One region of the Oscillibacter sp. GMB15532 genome, then DNA from elsewhere that is predicted to be linked to it. Evidence: predicted binding sites of a transcription regulator. Region 1 holds the regulator's gene; each other region holds the start of a gene.
What was found. Region 1 encodes Rex, which represses fermentation and respiration genes when NADH is low (regulators of the CRP and FNR family bind a similar motif). Its sites were predicted from a motif close to ATTGTTAANNNNTTAACAAT; they were not measured.
Positions count from the first base shown of each region.

Region 2: the regulator Rex is predicted to act here: its motif matches at 1,596-1,615, upstream of ABVS15_RS02900 (butyryl-CoA:acetate CoA-transferase).
Region 3: the regulator Rex is predicted to act here: its motif matches at 5,579-5,598, upstream of ABVS15_RS07565 (acetyl-CoA C-acetyltransferase).

Region 1 is NZ_JBEVTO010000002.1:220,368-227,720, forward strand. Features, by position in the region: gene ABVS15_RS03580 (GlsB/YeaQ/YmgE family stress response membrane protein) at 114-368, opposite strand; tRNA gene ABVS15_RS03585 (tRNA-Arg) at 649-725, opposite strand; gene ABVS15_RS03590 (redox-sensing transcriptional repressor Rex) at 914-1,543, shown strand; gene ABVS15_RS03595 (S-layer homology domain-containing protein) at 1,572-2,639, shown strand; gene ABVS15_RS03600 (hypothetical protein) at 2,715-2,897, shown strand; gene ABVS15_RS03605 (hypothetical protein) at 2,983-3,171, opposite strand; gene ABVS15_RS03610 (PFL family protein) at 3,233-4,591, opposite strand; gene ABVS15_RS03615 (ACT domain-containing protein) at 4,602-4,871, opposite strand; gene ABVS15_RS03620 (hypothetical protein) at 4,985-5,485, opposite strand; gene ABVS15_RS03625 (aspartate kinase) at 5,572-6,783, opposite strand; gene ABVS15_RS03630 (homoserine dehydrogenase) at 6,831-7,353, opposite strand, start outside.
Region 2 is NZ_JBEVTO010000002.1:74,393-81,745, forward strand. Features, by position in the region: gene ABVS15_RS02895 (bifunctional 4-hydroxy-3-methylbut-2-enyl diphosphate reductase/30S ribosomal protein S1) at 1-1,283, shown strand, start outside; gene ABVS15_RS02900 (butyryl-CoA:acetate CoA-transferase) at 1,662-3,008, shown strand; gene ABVS15_RS02905 (CarD family transcriptional regulator) at 3,188-3,667, shown strand; gene ispD (2-C-methyl-D-erythritol 4-phosphate cytidylyltransferase) at 3,708-4,439, shown strand; gene ispF (2-C-methyl-D-erythritol 2,4-cyclodiphosphate synthase) at 4,436-4,918, shown strand; gene ABVS15_RS02920 (DUF3343 domain-containing protein) at 5,061-5,312, shown strand; gene ABVS15_RS02925 (aminotransferase class V-fold PLP-dependent enzyme) at 5,404-6,540, shown strand; gene cdaA (diadenylate cyclase CdaA) at 6,776-7,353, shown strand, end outside.
Region 3 is NZ_JBEVTO010000005.1:103,942-111,294, reverse strand. Features, by position in the region: gene ABVS15_RS07585 (YfcC family protein) at 1-270, opposite strand, end outside; gene ABVS15_RS07580 (amidohydrolase) at 300-1,490, opposite strand; gene ABVS15_RS07575 (ECF transporter S component) at 1,806-2,354, opposite strand; gene ABVS15_RS07570 (PLP-dependent aminotransferase family protein) at 2,463-3,875, shown strand; gene ABVS15_RS07565 (acetyl-CoA C-acetyltransferase) at 4,109-5,365, opposite strand; gene ABVS15_RS07560 (peptidyl-prolyl cis-trans isomerase) at 5,682-6,656, opposite strand; gene lepB (signal peptidase I) at 6,696-7,353, opposite strand, start outside.

The DNA.
Region 1 (7,353 bases):
CTTTTCCCGCTTCTGGTTCACTCGGGGGCGTGACACAGAAAGGCGGACGCCCGGTAGATGCTCGCCGGCCAAAAGAAACCGGCCACCCAGAGGCGGTCGGTTTCTTGTTTCAGTTAAGCTTTTCTTTTAACTGCACTTACAATCCACAGTAAGATAACAGCTCCGATTACGGCAACCAGCAAACTCCATAGATTAAATCCGGTGATTCCACTGCCACCCAATAGATTCATAACCAGTCCGCCTAGAAAGCCGCCAACGATACCCACGGCAATATTGGCGCCTGCTCCCATCTTTTCATCATGATTGGTAATCATACTTGCGATCCAACCAGCGAGAGCGCCTATAACGATCCATCCTAAGATGCCCAAGGTAATTCCTCCCTTCGTTTTACTCTAGTATGCGGAGAATTTACTCTATCATTCCTTTGTATGTAAAAATCCACGATACCAAAATATCACAGTTTTTGGCACGCAACGTGGTCCCATGTGTTAAAATGCAGCAATTTCTGTCCGACTGGATTTGAAAAAGCAGCAGATGACACCATGAACGCATTTTACGCAATTATTAAAAATATAGCGTGTGTGTACTCTTTTGTGTACTTAGTTAAAAAAATAAACCCCTGAGGCTCAAGCCTCAGGGGTTTATTTTTGGTACGCCCGGCTGGATTCGAACCAGTGGCCTTTAGAGTCGGAGTCTAACGCTCTATCCAACTGAGCTACGGGCGCATATCCGCAATTTGGAAACAACCAAACAGCAAAAATTAGTATAACAGGTAATTCTACAAAAGTAAAGCCCTGATGCAGAAAAAAATTTTCACAAAAAGATTGTTAAAAAAATTGACATTATTCCTGTTTTGGTCTAAACTATTATTTGAGAATTATTTAACGGATTTTGTCAGAGGAGGGGTATCCCTTTGAAAAAAGAAAACATCTCCGACGCCGTAATTCGGCGTCTTCCCCGATACTACCGCCAGCTCAATAGCCTGCACAACAGCGGCGTTGTCCGTATTTCCTCCCACTCTCTGGGGCAGGAAATGAACATTACCGCCTCCCAAATCCGGCAGGATTTCAGCTGCTTCGGCGAATTTGGGCAGCAGGGCTACGGCTATAATGTAGAGGAGCTGCGGGCAGAAATCGGCCACATTCTGGGTGTGGACAAAAATCACCACCTTGTCATGATCGGCGCGGGCAATCTTGGCCATGCTCTTTTGCAAAATTTCCCTTTCTCCCAGACCGGCTTTACCGTGGACGCCGCGTTCGATGTGGACCCGAGACTTGTGGGAACGAGCATTAACGGCGTTCCCGTCCGCTCTATGAACGAGCTGGATGAGTTTATCCGGACTCATCAGATAGATGTGGTGTCGCTGACCATTCCCCAGCATGTGGCGCAGGAGGTTGCCGACCGGCTGATTGCACTGGGCATCCGCGGCTTCTGGAATTTTACCAATACGGAGCTGTCCAGCACGGACCCAGTGGTGCAGTTTGAAAACATTCACTTTGCAGACAGCCTGCTGACGCTGAGCTACCGCATCGCAAACCGCTGAGCTGCTCAGGCGCGTGAAAGGAGTTCCTATGAAAAAACGGGCGCTGCTTCCCGCGCTCTTTTTGCTGCTGTCGGCCATGGTTGGCTGGTACGCCGCTGCGGCAGGCGGCGGGGCCGACGATCCGCTTGTTTCCCTTTCCTATTTGAACGGGACCTTTACCGACACCGTGCGGAAAAAAATCGACGCGCTGGGCTCCGGTACGTCCATTGGCGAACCCTCCGGCGCAGCCGAATGGACGGAAACCCGGCTGAAATCCGGAGACGTTCTCTCCGGCTCTACCGGAACCTTTGTATTGCCGCTGGCGGGAGAGGTCGGGGTTACCTTTTCCTCCGGTGCAGTGGTGGACGCAACCACCGGAACGGAGGTTTCCTCCGGCTCTGCCCTGCTCCCTCGGCACCGCTATCTGGTGGCGGAGAACACGTCCGCCGCCTTCTCGGTGACGGGGAAAACCGCCGTGCTGTCCTATCAGGGGCCCAACACCCTTTCCTATTCCTCCGCCACGGACTACAACGCCATCGCGTCAGCCCTGAAGGCAGTCCGCCTGTTCCGGGGCAGCCTTACCGGCTTTGGCGAGGGCTTTGACTTGGAGGTATCCCCCACACGGCTCCAGGCGCTGATTATGTTCATCCGCCTGCTGGGCGAGGAGGACGCGGCGCTGGCCTATACCGGCTCCACCCCGTTTACCGACATCGAGGCTGGGTCCGAGCCCGCAAAATATGTGGGCTACGCCTATTCCAAGGGCTATTCCAACGGCTATACCAAAACCACTTTCCGTCCCGGGCAAAAGGTAAATTCTTATCAATACGTGGAATTTGTCCTCCGGGCGCTGGGCCACAGCTCCACCGGCACGACAGACCTGACCGGGACGCTGGATCGGGCGGTGGACCGCGGCGTTCTGACCTCTGGGGAGCGGGCCGTTCTGGCCAAGGGCTCCTTCCTGCGGGCAGATCTGGTCTATGTCTCTTGGTACGCCCTGGACGCGGAGGTTGCCGGTACAGGGGAGACGTTGTGCCAGACACTACTGAATCGGGGCGTTTTTACAGCAGAGGAGCACTCTTTTGCCCAAGCAATGATTTCATCTCACCGCCTTTCGTAACACACAACGCAGGCCCGCATACTATGGATTGAGACTGATGCATGGTCGGTCTACGATTTCATAGGAGGTCCAATTATGTGTAATAACGGCTTCTTTGGCGGCGGGAACTGCTGCTGGATCATTATCCTCATCCTCCTGTTCTGCTTCTGTGGCAACGGCAACAGCTGGGGCGGCAACAATTGCGGCTGCGGCTGCAACAACAACTGCGGTGGCTGCGGGAACAACTGCGGCGGCTGCAATCCTACTCCCTGCTGCTAATTTAGCAAAAACCCTTCATATTTGCCCCAACGCCCCCGCACCTTAGGGTGCGGGGGCGTTGGGGCATTTACTTTCGGCAAAGCCGTTATTTTCTGGATTCGCTGACACACCTTTGAATCTCTGTGCCAAAATAAAAGCTGATCACCACGGTAAAGACCGTCATAAATTCCCGCTCGTTGATATCTCCCCGAATCGCCAGCACGGCAAAGGTTCCGGTGAGCAGAAACGTCACAATGCTCTTCACATCGATCAGCTTGATAAGCTTTTCTTTCACGGAGTATCCCTCCCCAGCCAGTGTATGCGGGCTGCGTTGTGGTATGTGCCGCAGAGGATTCTCAGTTTTTCAGGCTGTGGAGCGGAGCGGGAATACGCCCGCCCCGGGCGATAAAGTCGGCCGCGGACTCCGTGTGGACCGGCATCACCGGGGCGCTGCCAAGCAATCCGCCCATCTCCACGGTGTCCCCTACCTTTCCGCCGGGTACAGGCAGGATACGCACGGCGGTGGTTTTGCAGTTCACCATGCCGATCGCCGCCTCGTCCGCGATGATGGCGGAAATGGTGTCCGCGGAGGTATCGCCGGGGACGGCGATCATGTCCAGCCCCACGGAGCACACGCAGGTCATGGCCTCCAGCTTATCAATGGTCAGCGTCCCGGCCCGGGCGGCGGCAATCATCCCCTCGTCCTCGCTGACGGGGATAAACGCACCCGAAAGCCCGCCCACGGAGGAGGACGCCATCACGCCACCCTTTTTCACGGCATCGTTCAGCAAGGCGAGGGCCGCCGTGGTCCCATGAGTACCGCAGGTTTCAAGCCCCATCTCCTCCAGAATCCGGGCCACGGAATCCCCCACTGCAGGGGTGGGCGCAAGGCTCAAATCCACAATACCAAAGGGGACATCCAGCCGGCGGGATGCTTCCTGTGCCACCAACTGGCCCATGCGGGTAATGCGGAACGCGGTCTTTTTCACCATCTCTGCCAGCTCGTCAAAGGGGCGGCCCCGAACGGCCTTCAGCGCGCTGCACACCACGCCCGGGCCAGAGACGCCCACATTGATGACCCGCTCGGCCTCGCCCACGCCGTGGAAAGCCCCCGCCATAAAGGGGTTGTCCTCCACCGCGTTGCAAAATACCACCAGCTTGGCACAGCCAAGCCCGTCCCGGTCTGCGGTGCGCGCCGCTGTCTCCTTGACAATGCGGCCCATCAGGGCCACCGCGTCCATATTGATGCCCGCTTTGGTGGAGCCCACGTTGACGGAGGAGCAGACCAGCTCAGTGGAGGCCAGCGCCTCGGGAATCGAGCGGATGAGCTTTTCATCCGCCCTCGTCATTCCCTTTTGCACCAAGGCGGAATATCCCCCGATGAAATTCACACCGCAGGCCGCGGCGGCCCGGTCCATGGCCAGCGCAAAGGGCACGTAGTCCTCCGCGTCGGAGGCCCCAGCCACCAGCGCCATGGGCGTAACGGAAATCCGCTTATGAACGATGGGGATACCAAATTCCCGCTCAATGTCCTCCCCGGTTTTCACCAGCTTTTCTGCGGATTTTGTAATTTTATCATAAATTTTTTGGCAGGCCCGCACGGGGTCTGAATCGCAGCAGTCCAGAAGCGAAATACCCATGGTGACGGTGCGGATGTCCAGATGCTGCTGGTCGATCATCTCAATGGTGGAGAGAATGTCCTTTTGATTTAACATAGTCTCGCCCTCAAATACGGTGCATCGCGTCGAAAATTTCCTCCCGCTGAATGCGGATGGAGATATCAAGCTGCTTGCCCAGAGTTTCCAGCCGGGTGCCCAGCTCCCCGATGGGCACAGGTGCCTTGCTCACGTCTACGGCCATCACCATGGTGAAGCTCCCCTGCATGATGGTCTGCGTAATGTCCAGAATATTGACGTTATTTTCCGCCAGAAGCGTGCACACGCCGGCAATAATGCCAACCCTGTCCTCCCCTACTACCGTTACGATTGCGTTCATTTCTATCTTCCTCTCTCTTGTTTTTGCGCGGACCGCGCCGCGCCCTTCCTCTGTAAAATCCCATGCAAAGCAAGGAAAGGGCCGCCCATCGGCGCCCTTTCCCCCGCGTGCCGTCAGCACGGAATGGTTGCCATGGCCGCCACGTCCGACGGGTCCAAAAAAGGCCCGAAGGCAGGCGGCAGGAACGTCAGCATGATGTATAGTATACCCATCGCCACCGCCAAAACCAGCCAGACAGAGCGATCCCCCTTGGAAAGAATCCCCCGCTGCGCCAGCGCCAACGCCACGGCAGAGAGCACGATCCACACCAGCAGATATGCCCCCGGTCCCGGCCTGACGGCGGTCAGCACCCAGAAAATCAGGACAGCGGCCAGCGGCGTCAGCGTAAGCCACGGGAGCCTTTCGAAGAATTTTCCGCCGTCCCGTAAAGGGATCACCGCAGCCAGCAGCAGCGGCCAGAACAGAAGCTTTCCCAGCTCCCACGGACTTGCAAACCGAGGCGTCAGCACGGCAAAAACCGGGTTGCTCCCCACTGAGCGAAGCAGCAGTAAAAACAGCCCCGCCAGCAGAACCGTCAAAAAGCGGATGGAAAAATGCGCAAAACGATTTTTCATAGGACGACTCACCTCACTGAGACTTTATGCGCCCCAATGAAAAATCAGAACCGCTTGGTCCTTTTCAGATTCCGTCGCTGTGGAAATCAGGTTTCGTCAAAGAATTTCGCGTGGATGGCGCGGACGGCCTTATCCACGTCCGCCTCGTCCAGCAGGACAGAGACACGGATTTCAGAGGTGTTGATCATCTGAATGTTGATGCCCGCCTCATACAGCGCCTCAAACATTCTGGCGGCCACGCCGCAGTTGCTCATCAGACCCATCCCCACGATAGACACCTTTCCGATGTGCTCGTCGGTGTTGATGTGGTCGAATTTCAGGGCCGTCTTATGTTCATCCAGCAGTTCCACGGCCTGATCCACGTCCTTTTTATGGACGGTAAAGGTAATGTCCTTTGTGTTCTCCCGTCCGATGGACTGCAAAATCACGTCCACATTGATGTTGCCCTTGCTCAAAAGGTCAAAGACCTGAAATGCCACGCCGGGATTGTTTTGCAGGCCCACCAGGGCAATGCGGGCAATGCTGGAATCCTTCACCACACCTGCGATATTCGTCTTTTCCACTTTCGTAACCTCCTTGATGGTCGTACCGGGCTTATCCTCCAGGCTGGACACGACCTGCAAATTCACATGAAATTTTTTGGCAAGCTCCACGCTGCGGTTGTGAAGCACCTGCGCGCCCTGACTTGCCAGCTCCAGCATTTCATCATAGGTAATCTCGCTGAGCTTTTTTGCGTTTGGCACAAGGCGGGGGTCTGTGGTGTAAACACCGTCCACATCCGTAAAAATCTGGCACAGCGACGCATGGAAGGTAGCTGCCAGCGCCACGGCGCTGGTATCCGACCCGCCCCGGCCCAGTGTGGTGATATTTCCGGTGCGGTCAATCCCCTGAAAGCCGGCCACCAGAACAATGCGGCGCTGGTCCAGCTCAGACTGAATCCGCTCCGCGTCTATCCGCTTGATGCGGGCCTCGCCGTACACGGCAGAGGTCTGAACCCCCGCCTGCCATCCTGCCAGAGATACGCAGCGAAGGCCGCGCCGCTCCAGTTCCATGGCGCACAGAGAAATGGAAATCTGCTCTCCCACGGACAGCAGCATGTCCATCTCCCGGTTGGAGGGGCGGGGATTGATCTCCTGCGCCCGTTCAATCAGGTCGTCGGTGGTGTCCCCCTGCGCGGACAGCACCACGATGACGTCGTTCCCGGCCTGATAAGTCCGCTCGATAATCTCCGCCACGTGGCGGATACGCTCGGCATTTTTCACCGAGCTGCCGCCAAATTTCTGCACAATCAAACTCATTTGCTTTAACCCCTTCTCCTCTGGATCACCGGGCAATCAGTCCCGGCTCAGCCCAGCACCCGCAGCCGGGCAAGCACATTCAGACGCTCGGATTTTTCCAGCGCCTCCCGCAAAGTGATGGAATCCGTCAAAAAGCCGGTTTCTCCATCCTCACTGAGCACCTCCACCTGACCGAAAGCCATCGCCGCGTCCATCAGGCTACCCTCAATACGGAAATAGAAGCGGGTGGGCACCTCTGCGGGGTCCACAAACCCGTCGGCGTCACCGCTCCAGCCAAGTCCCTCCTGCCGGGGACTGCGGCGCAGACTCTCCATCACGTCCGACACGCAGGCCGAAGCGGTGGGCAGCTCTCCCGCGCCCCTGCCGTAAAACATCACCTCGCCGACAGCACTGCCCCGAATGGCCACAGCGTTGTACACGTCCTCCACGTTGGCCAGGGGGTGCTCCTCCGGCACCAGATGGGGCGCAACGTAGGCGGTACGTCCCCCGCCGGGCATCCGCAGGCACCGGCCCAGCAGTTTGATGCGGTAGCCCGCCCTCTGGGCCACCTTCACGTCCCGGAGGGACAGC
Region 2 (7,353 bases), 150 kb from region 1:
CCAAACATTTGACGGAAATTTGTATTGAGAGATGCCCGCGCGTTCTCCAAATCGAGGGGGCGGACGAGCTCTCGCCGGATTTTTTCAATGGTTGCTCTGTTGCAGGTCTGACGGCCGGTGCCTCCACGCCTGCGGGCATCATTAAGGAGGTATATGCAACGATGAGTGAAGAAATCAAGAACGTCGAAAGTGGCGAGGAATCCTTTGAGGAACTGCTGAATCAATCTTTTAAGACTTTAAATACAGGCGAAAAGGTAACCGGCATCGTCACGGCCGTGGGTCCCACGGAGGTGCAGGTGGATGTGGGTGCCAAGCAGGCCGCATACATCAAGGCCAGCGAGTTGAGCGACGATCCCAACGCCAAGCCTGAGGAGCTTCTGAAGGTGGGCGACGAGATCGAGGCATATATCGTCCGCGTCAACGACATTGAAGGCTATGCCGAGCTGTCCAAGAAGCGTCTTGACACTGTGAAGGTCTGGGAGAATATCGAGCAGGCCGTAGAGGACAAGACCGTGATGGACGGCGTCGTCACCGAAGTCAACAAGGGCGGCGTGGTCGTTTCTGTCAAGGGCGTGCGCGTGTTCGTGCCCGCCTCTCAGAGCGGCATGCCCCGCGGGGCGGACCTTGACACCATGGTCAAGTCCAAGGTGCAGCTGCGCATCACCGAGGTCAACCGCGCCCGCCGCCGTGTGGTGGGTTCCATCCGCTCCGTGGCTGACGAGGCTCGTAGAGCCGCGCAGGACGAGGTGTGGAACAGCATCGAGGTTGGCAAGCGCTATACCGGCACCGTAAAGTCTATGACCGCTTACGGCGTGTTTGTGGACATTGGCGGTGTGGACGGCATGGTGCATATCTCCGAGCTGAGCTGGAGCCGCATCAAGACCCCCTCCGAGGTCTGCAAGGTGGGCGATTCCATGGAAGTGTACGTCATCTCCTTCGACGCCGAGAAGCGCAAGATTTCTCTGGGCGTGAAGGACCGCGGCGTGAATCCCTGGGAGGACTTCATGAGCAAGTACCGCGTGGGCGACGTGGCTACGGTCCGCATCGTCAAGCTGATGACCTTCGGCGCGTTTGCCGAGGTTGTCCCCGGCGTGGATGGCCTGATTCACATTTCTCAGATTGCCGATCGGCGCATTGAAAAGCCCGGCGACGTGCTGAGCGAGGGTCAGGAAGTGGAAGCCGAGATCATCGCCGTGGACGAGGAGAAGAAGAAGATTTCCCTGTCTATCCGCGCTCTGCTGGCTCCCGCAGCGCAGGACGAGTCCGAGGTTGAGGGCGAGTAAGCCAAGCCTCACCGATTGATACGCAATTCAGCTCCGGAAATGCAAAAGCATTTCCGGAGCTTTCTTTCTATCCGCTTCCTTGACATAATCCGCTTATTCCGACAATTCATTCGGCAAACCGCCGAAAATTTTTTGAAGCCTTGGAGCTGAAATCACGCAACCAGCAGTCGCTTTTTATAGACCCCGGTTTTTTCCAGGACAATCAAGCGTAGGGGCGGCTGGAGCGCCTCCCGTACAGGGCTATGGCGACTGCCGCCGCTTTGGAAATCCTGCGCGCAAATTTCACAGATTTGATTGCATTCTAAAAACCATTATGTTACAATATTGACAATCTTTGAAACTGCATGGTTTTATTGAAAAAACAGGGAGGAATTTTTCATGAGCTATCAGGAGACATACAAACAGAAACTGAAGACTGCGGACGAGGCTGTCAAGATCGTCAAATCCGGAGACTGGATTGATTACGGCTGGTGCGTAGGAACTGTCGACGCGCTGGATAAGGCTTTGGCAAAGCGCGCGGACGAGCTGACAGACGTGAATATCCGCGGGGGCGTTCTCACGCACCGTCCCGCTGTGATGAATGTTCCGGATGCGGCGCGGCATTTTACATGGAACTCCACGCACATGGGCGGTCTGGAGCGGAAGATGGCCAAGGAGGGTCTGGCGTTTTACGTTCCCATTCGGTATTCCGAGCTTCCCCGGTACTACCGTGAAAATATGGCACCCATCGACGTCCTAATGATACAGGCTTGCCCCATGGATTCCCATGGCTGGTTCAACTTCGGGCCCAGCTGCTCCCACCTGAAGGCGGCCTGTGAACGCAGCAAATGTATTATTTTAGAGGTGAATACCTCCTTACCCTATTGCCACGGTGGCTTTGAAAACTGCATTCATATCGACGATGTGGATATGATTGTTGAAGGAGAGAACAGCCTTCCCGATGAACTGGGCGGCGCTGCCCAGCCCAGTGAGACGGATCTTGCCATTGCCCACCTTGTCATGGAGGAGATTCCCAACGGGGCCTGCCTCCAGCTTGGCATTGGCGCCATGCCCGGCACCGTGGGCAAGCTGATTGCCGAGTCCGACCTGAAGGATTTGGGTGTACATACGGAGATGTACGTGGACGCGTTCGTGGATATGTCCAAGGCCGGGAAAATCACCGGCAAATACAAGCCCTTTGACAAGGGCCGTCAGGCCTTTACCTTTGCCGCGGGCACCCGGAAACTCTATGAGTTCCTGGATAACAACCCCCAGTGCATGGCGGCTCCTGTGGACTATACCAACGATGTTGCCCGCGTGTCCCAGATTCCCAACTTTGTCTCTATCAACGGCGCAGTGGACATTGACCTGTACGGGCAGGTTTCCTCTGAGTCCTCCGGCACCACCCACATCTCCGGCGCAGGGGGCCAGATGGACTTCGTGATGGGTGCATATCTGTCCAAGGGCGGAAAGAGCTTCATCTGCTGCTCCTCCTCTGTAAAGGACAAGAAAACCGGCGAGCTGACCTCCCGTATCCGCTCCACGCTGCTTAATGGCTCCGTCGTCACCGCTACCCGCAGCAACCTACACTATCTGGTAACGGAATACGGCAAGGTCAACGTCAAGGGTATGTCTACTTGGCAGCGGTCCGAGGCCATCATCAGCATCGCCCATCCCCAGTTCCGGGAGGAGCTGATTGCCGAGGCAGAAAAAATGCACATCTGGCGTCGGTCCAACAAGAAGTAAGGCTCTCTTTTTGATAAAAATCGCCCTTCACAGTGCCGTGGAGGGCGGTTTTTTACGGTTTACGCAACATTTTTCAGGATATACTTGTAAGATTACCCGAAATGTGATATGATCTATTTAAGATTTTTGGAATTTTGATAATTGCGATGAGCGCATCCGGGACATGAAAGGAGCCTGAAATGTTCAGTGTCGGAGATATGGTGGTTCATCCCATGCACGGCGCCGGTGTGATTGACGGCATTGTGTGTGAGAAGCTCGGCGGCGCGGCGCAGGATTACTATGTCTTTAAGATGCTGGTGGGCGGGCTTCTGTTGAAAATTCCAACGGCCAACAGCGATGCGATCGGCCTGCGCCCCGTGTCGGACCGGGCGGAGGTGGAGGCGCTGTTCAGTGCGCTTCCCACCATGAACATCGACGAGAGCACCAACTGGAACAAGCGCTATCGCGAAAATCTCCAGCGGCTGAAAAGCGGGGACCTTTATGAGCTGGCTCGGGTAATCAAAAGCCTGACCATGCGCGACAGGGAGCGGAGCCTGTCCACCGGAGAGCGGAAAATGCTTCACAACGCCAAGCAGATTTTGATTTCGGAAATCGTGCTTACCGGCGTGGGCAGCTATGAACAGGTGGAGCAACGGCTGGACGGTTCCATGGAGGTATAAATACGGGCCGGGGAAAGCCGGTCGGGGAAGAGGAGATCCAATGTTCCGTTTCTTTCACCGTTTCAAAGATGCGCAGCGTCCCTTTTGTACGGCGCTGGTAGCTGCGGCCGGCGGCTCCTCCCGGATGGGAGAGGGAATTAACAAGCTGCTGGAGCCGCTGGACGGCATTCCCGTTCTGGCCCGGACGCTGCTGGCGCTTCAGCGGGCGCAGCGTGTGGACGCCATCATTGTGGCGGCCCGGGAGGAGGATATCCTGTCCTTTTCCGATTTGTGCCGTACATATGATATTTCAAAATGCGCCAAGGTGATTCGGGGCGGAGAGTCCCGTACCCATTCGGTGCTGCTGGCCGCGCTGGAGGCTGACGAGAAAACGGAGCTTCTGGCGGTGCAGGACGGGGCGCGCCCTCTGACTGTGCCGGAGCTGATTGACAGCGTGATTGAAAAAGCGGCAAGGTGCAACGCTGCCGCCCCGGCGATTCCCGTGAAGGACACAGTGAAAACCGTGCGGGACGGGCAGGTGGAAGAAACGCTGGACCGCTCCGCACTGGCTGCGGTACAGACGCCGCAGGTGTTTGAAGCCAGCCTTTTAAAGGCGGCACTTCAGTCCGCCATGGAAGCCGGGGCTGAGACGACGGACGACTGCTCCGCCGTGGAGCGGCTGGGCAAAACCGTATATCTGGTGGACGGAGACGAGGAGAACCTGAAAATCACCACGCCGCTGGATTTGATTCTGGCTCAGGCGATTTTGGACGCCAGGGAGGGTCTGCTATGACGGGGCTGCGCATCGGTCAGGGCTATGACGTTCACCGGCTGGTGGAGGGGAAAAAGCTAATTCTTGGCGGCGTGGAAATTCCTTGGGAAAAGGGACTTCTGGGCCATTCCGACGCGGACGTGCTGACCCACGCCGTGATGGACGCACTGTGCGGTGCGGCGGGACTGGGGGACATCGGTACCCTGTTTCCGGACAGCGACCCTCAATATGCGGGCGCGGACAGCATTGCCCTTTTGCGGCAGGTGGCGGCGCTTCTGCGGGAGAAGGGCTATGCGGTGGTGAACGTGGATGCCGCGTTGATTGCCCAGCAACCGAAAATTGCCCCCTACAAGGCGGAGATGGCGAAGAATCTTGCCGGGGCGCTTGGTGTGGAGCGGGACCGGGTGAATTTGAAGGCCACTACGGAAGAAGGTCTTGGTTTCACGGGAGACGGCTCAGGCATGGCGGCGCAAGCTGCGGTGCTTTTGGAAAAGGAATGACAACTGATTTGGGAGGCCCATCCGGGAGGATGGGCCTCCGTTTGTTTGCAAGACCCTGAACGGCGGTCCGTCAATGTTTTGGTACTTCCGTTCTCACCCCTTTTTCCGGTCCGCATAAACTATGGGGAGAGGAGGAGTGTCCGTGGAACAATACTGGATGATCGCCCGCTCTGTGACCTATGCCCAACGAATGGAAAGAATGCTGATGGCCGCGGGGATCCGGACGCGCATCTTCCGCGCTCCCAGAGAGTTGAGCAATATGGGCTGCGCGTATGCCGTGGAAGTGACGGGCGGGGCTTTGCGGTCCGCACTGTCGATTCTTCGGTCGGCGGGGCTTTACCCCGCGAAATTATATTTGTTACAACAGGGAAAATACGTGGAGATTTCTCTGTAAACCGTGTCCGGCGGCTTTGCCGCCGGACCTCGGATAGCGTTGGAACGCGGGGTAAAAACGCCGCTTTGGAAACTTTTTTAGGAGGTTGACTATGATCTATCTGGACAGTGCGGCTACCAGCTTCCAAAAACCGGAGACGGTTGGCCGAGCAATGGTGAAAGCTCTGCAAACCATGAGCTCTCCCGGACGCGGCGGCTATCCGGCGGCCATGCAGGCGGCGGATACCCTGTTCTCCTGCCGCACGGAACTGGCCGAGCTTTTTCATATATCGGAGCCGGACCGGGTGGTATTTACCATGAACGCCACCCACGGGCTGAATGTTGCCATCAAAAGCCTTGTTCCCCGCGGTGGGCGGGTGGTGATTTCCGGCTATGAGCACAATGCCGTCACCCGGCCACTTGCGGCGCTGGGCGCGGAAATTATCGTGGCCGGCGCGCCGCTGTTCCGCCCGGACCTGACCACGGAGGCTTTTGAAAAGGCCATTACCTCGGACGTGGACGCGGTGGTTTGCAGCCATGTATCCAACGTCTTTGGCGTGGTGCAGCCGGTGGAGGCTGTGGCGGCGCTCTGCCGGGAGCGGGGTGTTCCCTTTGTAATTGACGCATCCCAGTCCGCGGGAGTGATGCCGTTAGACATGGCGGCGCTGGGCGCTGCGTTTGCGGCTATGCCGGGGCACAAGGGACTGTATGGCCCGCAGGGCACCGGCGTATTGCTCTGCGGCGATAAGGCGGAGGCAACCCCGCTGATGGAGGGGGGAACCGGCAGCCTGTCTATCCAGCAGGAAATGCCGGACTTTTTGCCGGACCGGCTGGAAAGCGGGACCCACAACGTGCCCGGCATCGCAGGCCTTTTGGAGGGAATTCGCTTTGTCCGCGGAAAGGGAGAAAGCGCCATTTGCCTCCACGAGCGAAAGCTGGCTTTGCAGGCCTCGGAGGGCCTGAGGAAGCTTCCGGGCGTCTGCGTCTGCGCAAGACGTGATCTTTTCGCCCAGACCGGTGTGCTCAGCTTTGTGGTAGACGGGGTGGATTCCGAATTTGTTGGCAATGCGCTGACAGAGGCTGGCTTTGCGGTCCGGTCCGGGTTGCACTGCGCACCTCTGGCCCACCGTACCGCCGGAACGATCGACAGCGGTACCGTCCGTCTCAGCTTCTCCGCGTTTAACACGGAAAAAGAGGTGGATTTACTGCTGGAGGCCTTGCCGGGAATCCTGAAGCGCCTTTCCGACTGATTTCTCCCACAGCCGCCCGCACCCGGCTTTCGGGGCGCGGGCGGCAAAGCCGGGTTTGGAGGAAAAATCCTGAAAAGCGGTGAACATACTATGAATTTTGACGCCTTTTGCCTTGCAATCCGGCGTCATTTTCTATATAATATAAGCGTTCTTGTAATTTGGGCAATCTCCGAATCCTGCGGCTTTGGCCACGGGCGGAATCCTGCCCTGACCCGGGAAGGAAGCTGATGCAGCGATGAGCGCAAAATTTTCGCTTCTGCCGGGCATGATTGCCCGGTACATGCTGACAATTGAAATCACGGACATTCTGGACGTTCTTCTGATGGCCATCGTCTTGTACAAGCTGCTGAACTTTGTCAAGACCTCGAGGGTGGCAAATCTCTTAAAGGGCGTTTTGATTTTTCTGGCGGTGCTGTGGCTGTCCTCCATCTTCCACCTCAACGGCATCAGTTACATCATGGGCCGGATGGTGGAGTGGGGCGTTCTGGCTCTTATCATCCTGTTTCAGCCGGAGCTTCGCCGTGTGCTGGAGCAGATGGGCAGCCGACGGCTGGCCTTTTTCTTCACCAGAGGAGAGACGGAGAGCACGCTGGAGCGCATGATCGGGCAGACCGTTCTGGCCTGTACCGAAATGTCTAAGTCCCGCACCGGCGCGCTGATTGTGTTTGAGCGGGAGAATCTGCTGGACGACATGGTCCGCAGCGGCACGGTGCTGAATTCGGACGTATCCAGCGAGCTTTTGAAAAACATCTTTTTCGTGAAAGCGCCCATGCACGACGGCGCAGTCATCGTCCGCAAGGGACGGATTCTGGG
Region 3 (7,353 bases), on a different contig from region 1:
GATGGAGGCATAGGCAATGAACACAAAAAACAGCACGCCGCCCGCGTCAATAAAGCCGTTGTACACGCAGCGCAGCATCTGAAACGGCCCCACCGGAGAGCTTTCCACCGCGTGATAGGTTCCGGCGAGGATTAGCCTGCCGTCCCGCTCAAATTCCCCCGCGGGAAGAATCCATGTAAGAATGGTGCAGATGGCAATAATGCTCATCAGCAGTACGTAGATGTGGGGCATTTCCAGCCGCCGCTTCTTTTTTACCAGTGTTTCTCCCATAAGTTAATTCTCCTTCTCCCAAATCATGTTCAGCCCTTTTCCTTCAGCGCCCGCTGAAAGTCGCTGCGCACGGCGGCGCGAAATGCTTCGTCGTTTAAGACCCGCAGGGCAAGCCCAGCCAGCGTACAGGCGCCCCGCTCCATGGCCCGGTGGGCGGCGGGCAGGAGCGTTGCGTCCCGCAGCTTCTCCGTATGGAGGGCGAGAGCCTCGTCGGTAATGGAAATCAGGGGCTGGATAGAGGGACAGCGATAGCTGACGTTGCCAAGGTCCGATGACCCGGAGGCGGGGAGAATCTCTCCCACGGTTTCCCCGTTCTCCGCAAGCAAACGGGCCGTTTCTTTTTCAAGGGCGTCCACCCGCACCATGTCGTCAAAGTCCAGCAGGCCGGGGTTAAAGGTGACGGTGCAGTCCATCGCCATGGCCGCGCCCTCGGCGCAGCGGCGGACAATGCGGTCCATCTCGGCCAGCTTGCCGCGGGAGTCCGTGCGGAACTCCAGTCGAATCTTTGCGTAGCCGGGGATGGTGTTGGGAAAGCTGCCGCCCTCCAGCAAAACGGCGTTAAACCGCACGTCCCGGGTGAAGCTCTCCCGCCGGGCGTCCACCAAGTCCAGAAATTTCCGTGCCGCCGCCAGAGCGCTGGCTCCCGCCCAGGGGCCTGCCACCGCATGGGCCTCCCGCCCGTAAAACTCCGCCACATAGCACCGCAGGCTTAAAACGTCCATGTCGGCACAGGATGCGCCGCCGCTGAAGCTGTGCATCATCACCGCCAGGTCCAGATCGTCGAACACTCCGTCCGACGCCATGGGAATTTTCGCCCCGTTTTCCTCCTCCGCCGGGGTGCCAATGACCTGCACCGTGCCGGAAAAACGGTCCTTCAGCCGCATCATGGCAAGTCCCGCCAGCACGGAAAGGGGACCATGGAGATTATGACCGCAGCCGTGGCCGATGACTGGAAGAGCGTCATACTCCGCCAAAAAAGCTACTTTCGGGCCCTCGCCGTTTTTCAGCGTGGCGCGATAGGCTGTGCCATATCCCAACTTTTCCTGGAAAAAGGGATACTCCACCTCAAAGCCCGCCTGCTCCAGCAACTTCGCCATGGCTGCGCTGGACTGCTCCTCATGGTAGGGGAGCTCCGCGTAGTCAAAAAGCTGCCGGACAAGCTGCCGCGCGTCTTCTGCGTCTGCCCGGACTGCCGCCTGAATTTCCGATGGCTGCACCATGGTCAATTTCCTCCCCGTAAAATAATGTGTGTGATATTGTGAATGCATCTAAGTAATAATGCGATAACACTTTAACTAGATAATAAGATAACACATAAAATTAAAGGCTGCAAGAGCATCCTCCAAATAATATGAACAAAAAATTAATATATTAAGAGAATCGCACTGTACACTGCTCCGAAAGTAAAGACGCGGGACGGATTTATCCGTCCCGCGTTCCGATTTCAATTAGCCGCCGTCTGTGCCGCTGATATAAATACTGTTCGCCCCGCCGTACCTGTGGCCTTGCCTAAGCGACGGTTTGACGGGGCATGCTCAAAGATTTGAAAATCTGCTTCGCACAAAGCCGCTTTTCCGCAGCGCCGCCGCCAGAAAAACGGAGACAGCCACGCCAAAGCCCGCCTGCACCAGATTGCCGGGAATTCCCGCCACGGCGCCAGCCCAACTATGCAGCAGCAGCGCGTCAAACAGCCAGTAGCCCACCACCATAGGGGCTTCCCCCAAAAAAGCGGCGAAAACCATGCCGCCGGGGCGGTCCTTCAAAAAGCGATACAAAAATCCGGCGGTCAGGGCCACCACGGCCTTAATCACCAGCGTGGCAGGGACATAGACCATGTAGCCGGACAGCGCGTCCGCCATGGCGGAGCCGATGCCCCCCGCCAGTGCGCCCGCCCATGGTCCCAGCAAAAAAGCTCCCAGCAGAACCACTGTGTCTCCCAGATTCAGATAGCCCCCTGTGGGGGAGGGGATGCGGATGACCATGGTGGCGGCGCAGGTCAGCGCCGCCAGCAGTGCGGCAATGACAATGCTCCGGACCCGTCTGTCCGCTGCGGAAAAATGCTCTGTTCCAAACCCATTTTCCATGTTCTATGACTCCCTCCGGCATCAATTGAGCTGATTATAGCTGGTATATGGTATGATTAAAATACCCAAATTTTAAAATTTCGATAAGTTCAGATGGAGGGCAAATCAATGCTGACCTATCCTATGGAGGACCGGGGTGGGCTGACGCTGTATGAATATCTCTACCGCCGCATCCGGGAGGATATCCTTTCGGGCGCGCTGATCGTTGGGGAAAAGCTTCCCTCCAAGCGGGCGCTGGCGGAGCATCTGGGCGTGTCGGTCATCACGGTGGAGGGGGCGTACCAGCAACTTGAAGCGGAGGGCTATGTCCGCGCGCAGCCACGCAGCGGTTTTTTTGTGGAGCAGGTGGAGCGGAGTACCGTGCGGGATACGCTTCCAACGCAGCCGTTCCCAAAGGAAGTGCCGAGGCCGGACACGCCGCCAGAGCCGGAATGGAAGCTGGACCTGAAGACGAACCGGGTGGACGCGGCCCGATTTCCGCTGGCGGCGTGGGCACGACTGACGCGTCAGGTGCTGGCGGAGGAGGGGCCAGCCCTTCTCTCGCCTCTGCCCAATCAGGGGCTATTGGCTTTGCGGCAAGCAATCTGCGCCGACCTGCGGGACTATCGGGGCCTGCATGCCGCGCCGGAGCAAATTGTAGTGGGCGCCGGAGCGGAATATCTTTACATGCTGCTGGCCCAGCTCCTGGGGCGGGACGCGGTGCTGGCGGTGGAGGACCCGGGCTATCCGAAAATCCGGCAGGTATATGAAAACAGCGGCGTGCGCTGTGTCCCGCTGGCGCTGGACAGCGAGGGGATGGACCCCGCCGCCCTGTGGGCCTCCGGGGCGCGGGCGGCACACCTGTCCCCGGCGCACCAGTATCCCACCGGGCTGGTGACACCCATCCGGCGGCGGCAGGAACTGCTGCGCTGGGCGGAGGAGCGGGACGGCGTGATGATTGAGGACGACTATGACAGCGAGCTGCGCTTTACCGGGCGGCCCATTCCGCCGCTGCAAAGCATTGACGGCGGGGGCCGGGTGGCGTACCTCAACACCTTTTCCCAGACCATTGCCCCGTCCATGAGGATGGGCTTCGTGGTGCTTCCGCCAAGACTTTTGGAGCAGTACCGCAAAAAGCTAGGATTTTACGCCTGCACCGTTCCCGCCACAGAGCAATTTGTTCTGGCCCGGTTTCTGGAGCAGGGGTACTACGAACGGCATCTGGCCCGGATGCGGACGGAGTACCGCTCCCGCCGCGCCGCGGTGCTGGAAGCGTTTCGCCGCAGCCCCTTTGCCAGTCGGGTCCATATTGCGGAGCAGGGGGCGGGGCTTCATTTTCTTCTGCGGCTGGATACGGACCGAAGCGACCAAGAGCTGGACGCAAGGGCGCGGGCCATGGGTGTGCGGCTGGGCTTTTTGTCGGAATATACCCGCCGGAGAACGGCGGAGTTTGACCACACACTGGTGGTGAATTACGCGGGGCTGGAACGGGCGCATCTGCCGCAGGCCATGGCGCTTCTGGCGGAGATTTTTGCTGAATGACGCTGCGGGCGCCGCTGCGGGGGAGGGCTGGGCCAGTCCCGGCCCGCATACAAAGGGAGTATCCACGATGCGGTTCCTGCGCTTGCTCCCGGAAGACCCGCTAAAGCAAAGCGAGGGCTTGCCCTGTAAAAATAGTTGTGCAGGCGAAAACTTGAGGGGCGGGATAAAAACAAAAATCAGGGCTGCGGCGATTCGCCGCAGCCCTGATTGATGTAAAGCCTTAGGTTAGAAAATCAGCACTTCTCGAAGATGGTGGCAACGCCCATGCCGCCGCCGATGCACAGGGTGGCAAGACCCTTCTTCGCATCGTCCCGCTTCTTCATCTCGTGGAGCAGGGTGACGATGATCCGCGCGCCGGAGGCGCCCACGGGGTGGCCCAGAGAGATGGCGCCGCCGTTGACGTTGACCTTGCTCATGTCAAACTTCAGCTCGCGGGCCACAGCGATGGACTGGGCGGCGAAAGCCTCGTTGGCCTCGACCAGATCGATGTCCTCGATGGAAACACCGGCCTTTTCCATGGCCTGACGGGAGGCGGGAACAGGGCCCACGCCCATGATCTTGGGATCCACGCCGCCCTGGCCCCAGCCGATGAGCTTGGCCATGGGCTTCAGGCCGTATTTCTTCACGGCCTCGCCGGAGGCCAGCACGATGGCGGCTGCGCCGTCGTTGATGCCGGAGGCGGAAGCGGCGGTGACGCGGGGCGTGCCCTTGTCGTCGGTTTCCTGCGCGCCGGTGAGCTCAAAGGTATGTACTACCTGAGGATTGGGGGACTCAGGACCCACGGGGAATGCGCCCTTCATCTTGGCCACGCTCTCCATGGTGGTGCCGGCGCGGGGGAATTCGTCCTTCTTGAAGTCAACAAAGTCCTTCTTGACCTTCACGGGGACGGCGACAATCTCGTCGTCAAACTTGCCGGCGGTTTGAGCGGCCTCGCACTTCTGCTGAGAGGAGACGGCGAACTCGTCCTGCTCCTTGCGGGTGATGCCCCACACGTCGCAGATGTTCTCGGCGGTGGTGCCCATGTGGTAGTTATTGTATGCGTCCCACAGGCCGTCCTTAATCATGGAGTCCACCAGCTTCTTGTCGCCCATGCGGGCGCCCCAGCGGGCGTCGGGAGCAACGTAGGGAGCGGCGGACATGTTCTCCGTGCCGCCGCAGACGACGACGTCGGAGTCGCCGGCCAAAATGGAGCGCGCACCCTCGATGACGGACTTCATGCCGGAGCCGCAGACCATGCCCACGGTGTAGGCGGGAACGGCATAGGGAATGCCGGACTTGACAGCCACCTGACGGGCAACGTTCTGGCCGAGGCCGGAGGTCAGGATGCAGCCGAACATAACCTCGTCCACCTGCTCGGGCTTCACGCCCGCGCGGGTCAGGGCTTCCTTAACCACGATGGCTCCAAGGTCGGCGGCGGGAATGCCCTTCAGGGCTCCGCCAAAAGAACCGATGGCTGTACGGCAGCAATTCACGACATAAAGTTCTTTCATGATGTTCCTCCATTTTTCAAATAAATTCTTGCGCGGCAAAAGCCGCTTTGGACATTGGGAAATTCCCCGGAAACGCGGCGGCGGAGGGGCGTGACGGATGGCCCTGACATCTCCGTCAGAACCCTTCCGAAAGGCCCGCTCCTAACTGCTGTTAACTTTATTATAGAGAAGTTTTGCCTGTCCGTCAATGGGAAAAGCGGTACTTTGAAAATATTTGTTAAACTTTTGACAAAATCTCTTCCATTTTCGTCACCTTGACGAAAATGGAAGAGATTTCAAAAAAATATTCTGTTTTATTCGCCTGGAAATCCGGTGTTCAGCCCTTAGCGGTCCTTGCTGCGCTGAGATTCTTATAAAACGAAGCGGCAGTAAAGTCCCCATATTCTTTTGCCGGGACTACCTGTGCGCCTGACGCCAGAGACTGGATATGCGCGTCGAACCAAAGACCCGCCGCCGCATCCATATCCGTGGGCAAGAGCCGCAGCAGATATACACCGCCCTCCGTCTCCACCGGGTTGCTCCAGCGGCCCTGCTCCAGCCCCGCCAGCGCCTGTTCGGCGGCCGCAGGCAGCGTTCCGTCGCCCGTGGCGGCGGTGACGGTGGTGTAAACTCCGTCTTTCAGCGCAGCCGGGTCCTTCTCGGGGTCCTGCTCCAGATCGGACAGGGCGGCGGCGGCCAAATCCGCGTTGGGGAATACCAACACATCGGCAGTGTAGACCCCGGCGGACGCGGCGAAGTCGCTGGCGGCTCCGTCGGCGGGGGACAGCTCGCTTCCTCCCGCCAAAGACAGGGCCCGGAGCTGCTCGTATAGGTAATAGTCGGCGGTCAGAAGCTGCGCGCCCGCGCGGTCAAGGCCCATTTGCGTCAGAATGTCCAGATATGCGTCCTCTCCGCCGTATTCGGCGGCCTGTGCCGCCCAGTCCGAATCCATCGCGGACAGATTTTCCGCCGTCAGCACACAGCCGTTGGCTTCCGCCAGGGCCTCCACCGTGTCGTAAAACACCGTGGCGTCCAGCGCCTGCCGCTTTACATAGTCATCCAAAGTCTGCCCGCCCGCGTCGGCGGACCAGTCCGGCTCGCCGCCCGCCTGCTCCGCCAGATAATCGCAGTCGGCGGTCAGCCAGTAGAAATACCGCGCAGCCGGGACCTCCCGGCCGTCCACGGTCAAAAGCACCGCCTCCGGCGCAATGCCGGAGGCCTCGTAATAAAGGCCCGCCGGTTCCTCCGTCTTTTTGCCGCAGCCGCTCAGCAGTGTCATCACCGCAAGCAGGGCCGCAAACGCCCGTTTCATATGCCTGCTCCTTCCTCCCGGCGGAGCAGGCGGGCGCACTTAGCCCACCCGGCGCACGCCGAGCCACGTATTGCCCGGCCACAGGGAGACGACGGCCAGCGCCCGGGCGCGAATATTGGATGCGGGAACAAAGGGGTCCTGCCAGAAGCGGCTGTCCAGAGAGTCGTCCCGGTGGTCGCCCAGCAGGAAAACGCAGCCCTCCGGCACGGTGAAGCGTTCGGCTTCCCCGTGGGAATAGGTAATCCCCTGCACGGGAAGATAGCGCTCCTCCAGCTCTGTGCCGTTAATCAGGACATTGCCGTCATAAAAGGAGACGGTTTCCCCCGGCAGGCCCACCACCCGCTTTACCAGCGTCTGGCCCAGCTCGTCGCTGTCAAAAAGAACAATGTCCCCCCGCTCCGGCACTGGGTCCCCCACGGCGTAGCTCAAATGCCAGCTCAGAAACACGGAGTGAGTGGGCAGGGTGGTTTCCATGGACCCGCTGGTGACAAAGCCCAAAAGAAAAATTCCCCGGAACAGCGCCAGCATCACAAATACGGTGATGAACAAGTATCCATAGTTGCGCAGAAATCTGCCAAAGGGAGTCCTGCCGCGCTCGTTGACGGGCTTCGTCCGCTTTTTCGCCTTTTCGGGCTTTTCCGTCATAGCGGGCTTTTCTGCCGCTTCGGGCTTTTTCGCCTTTTCAGGCAGCTCCTTC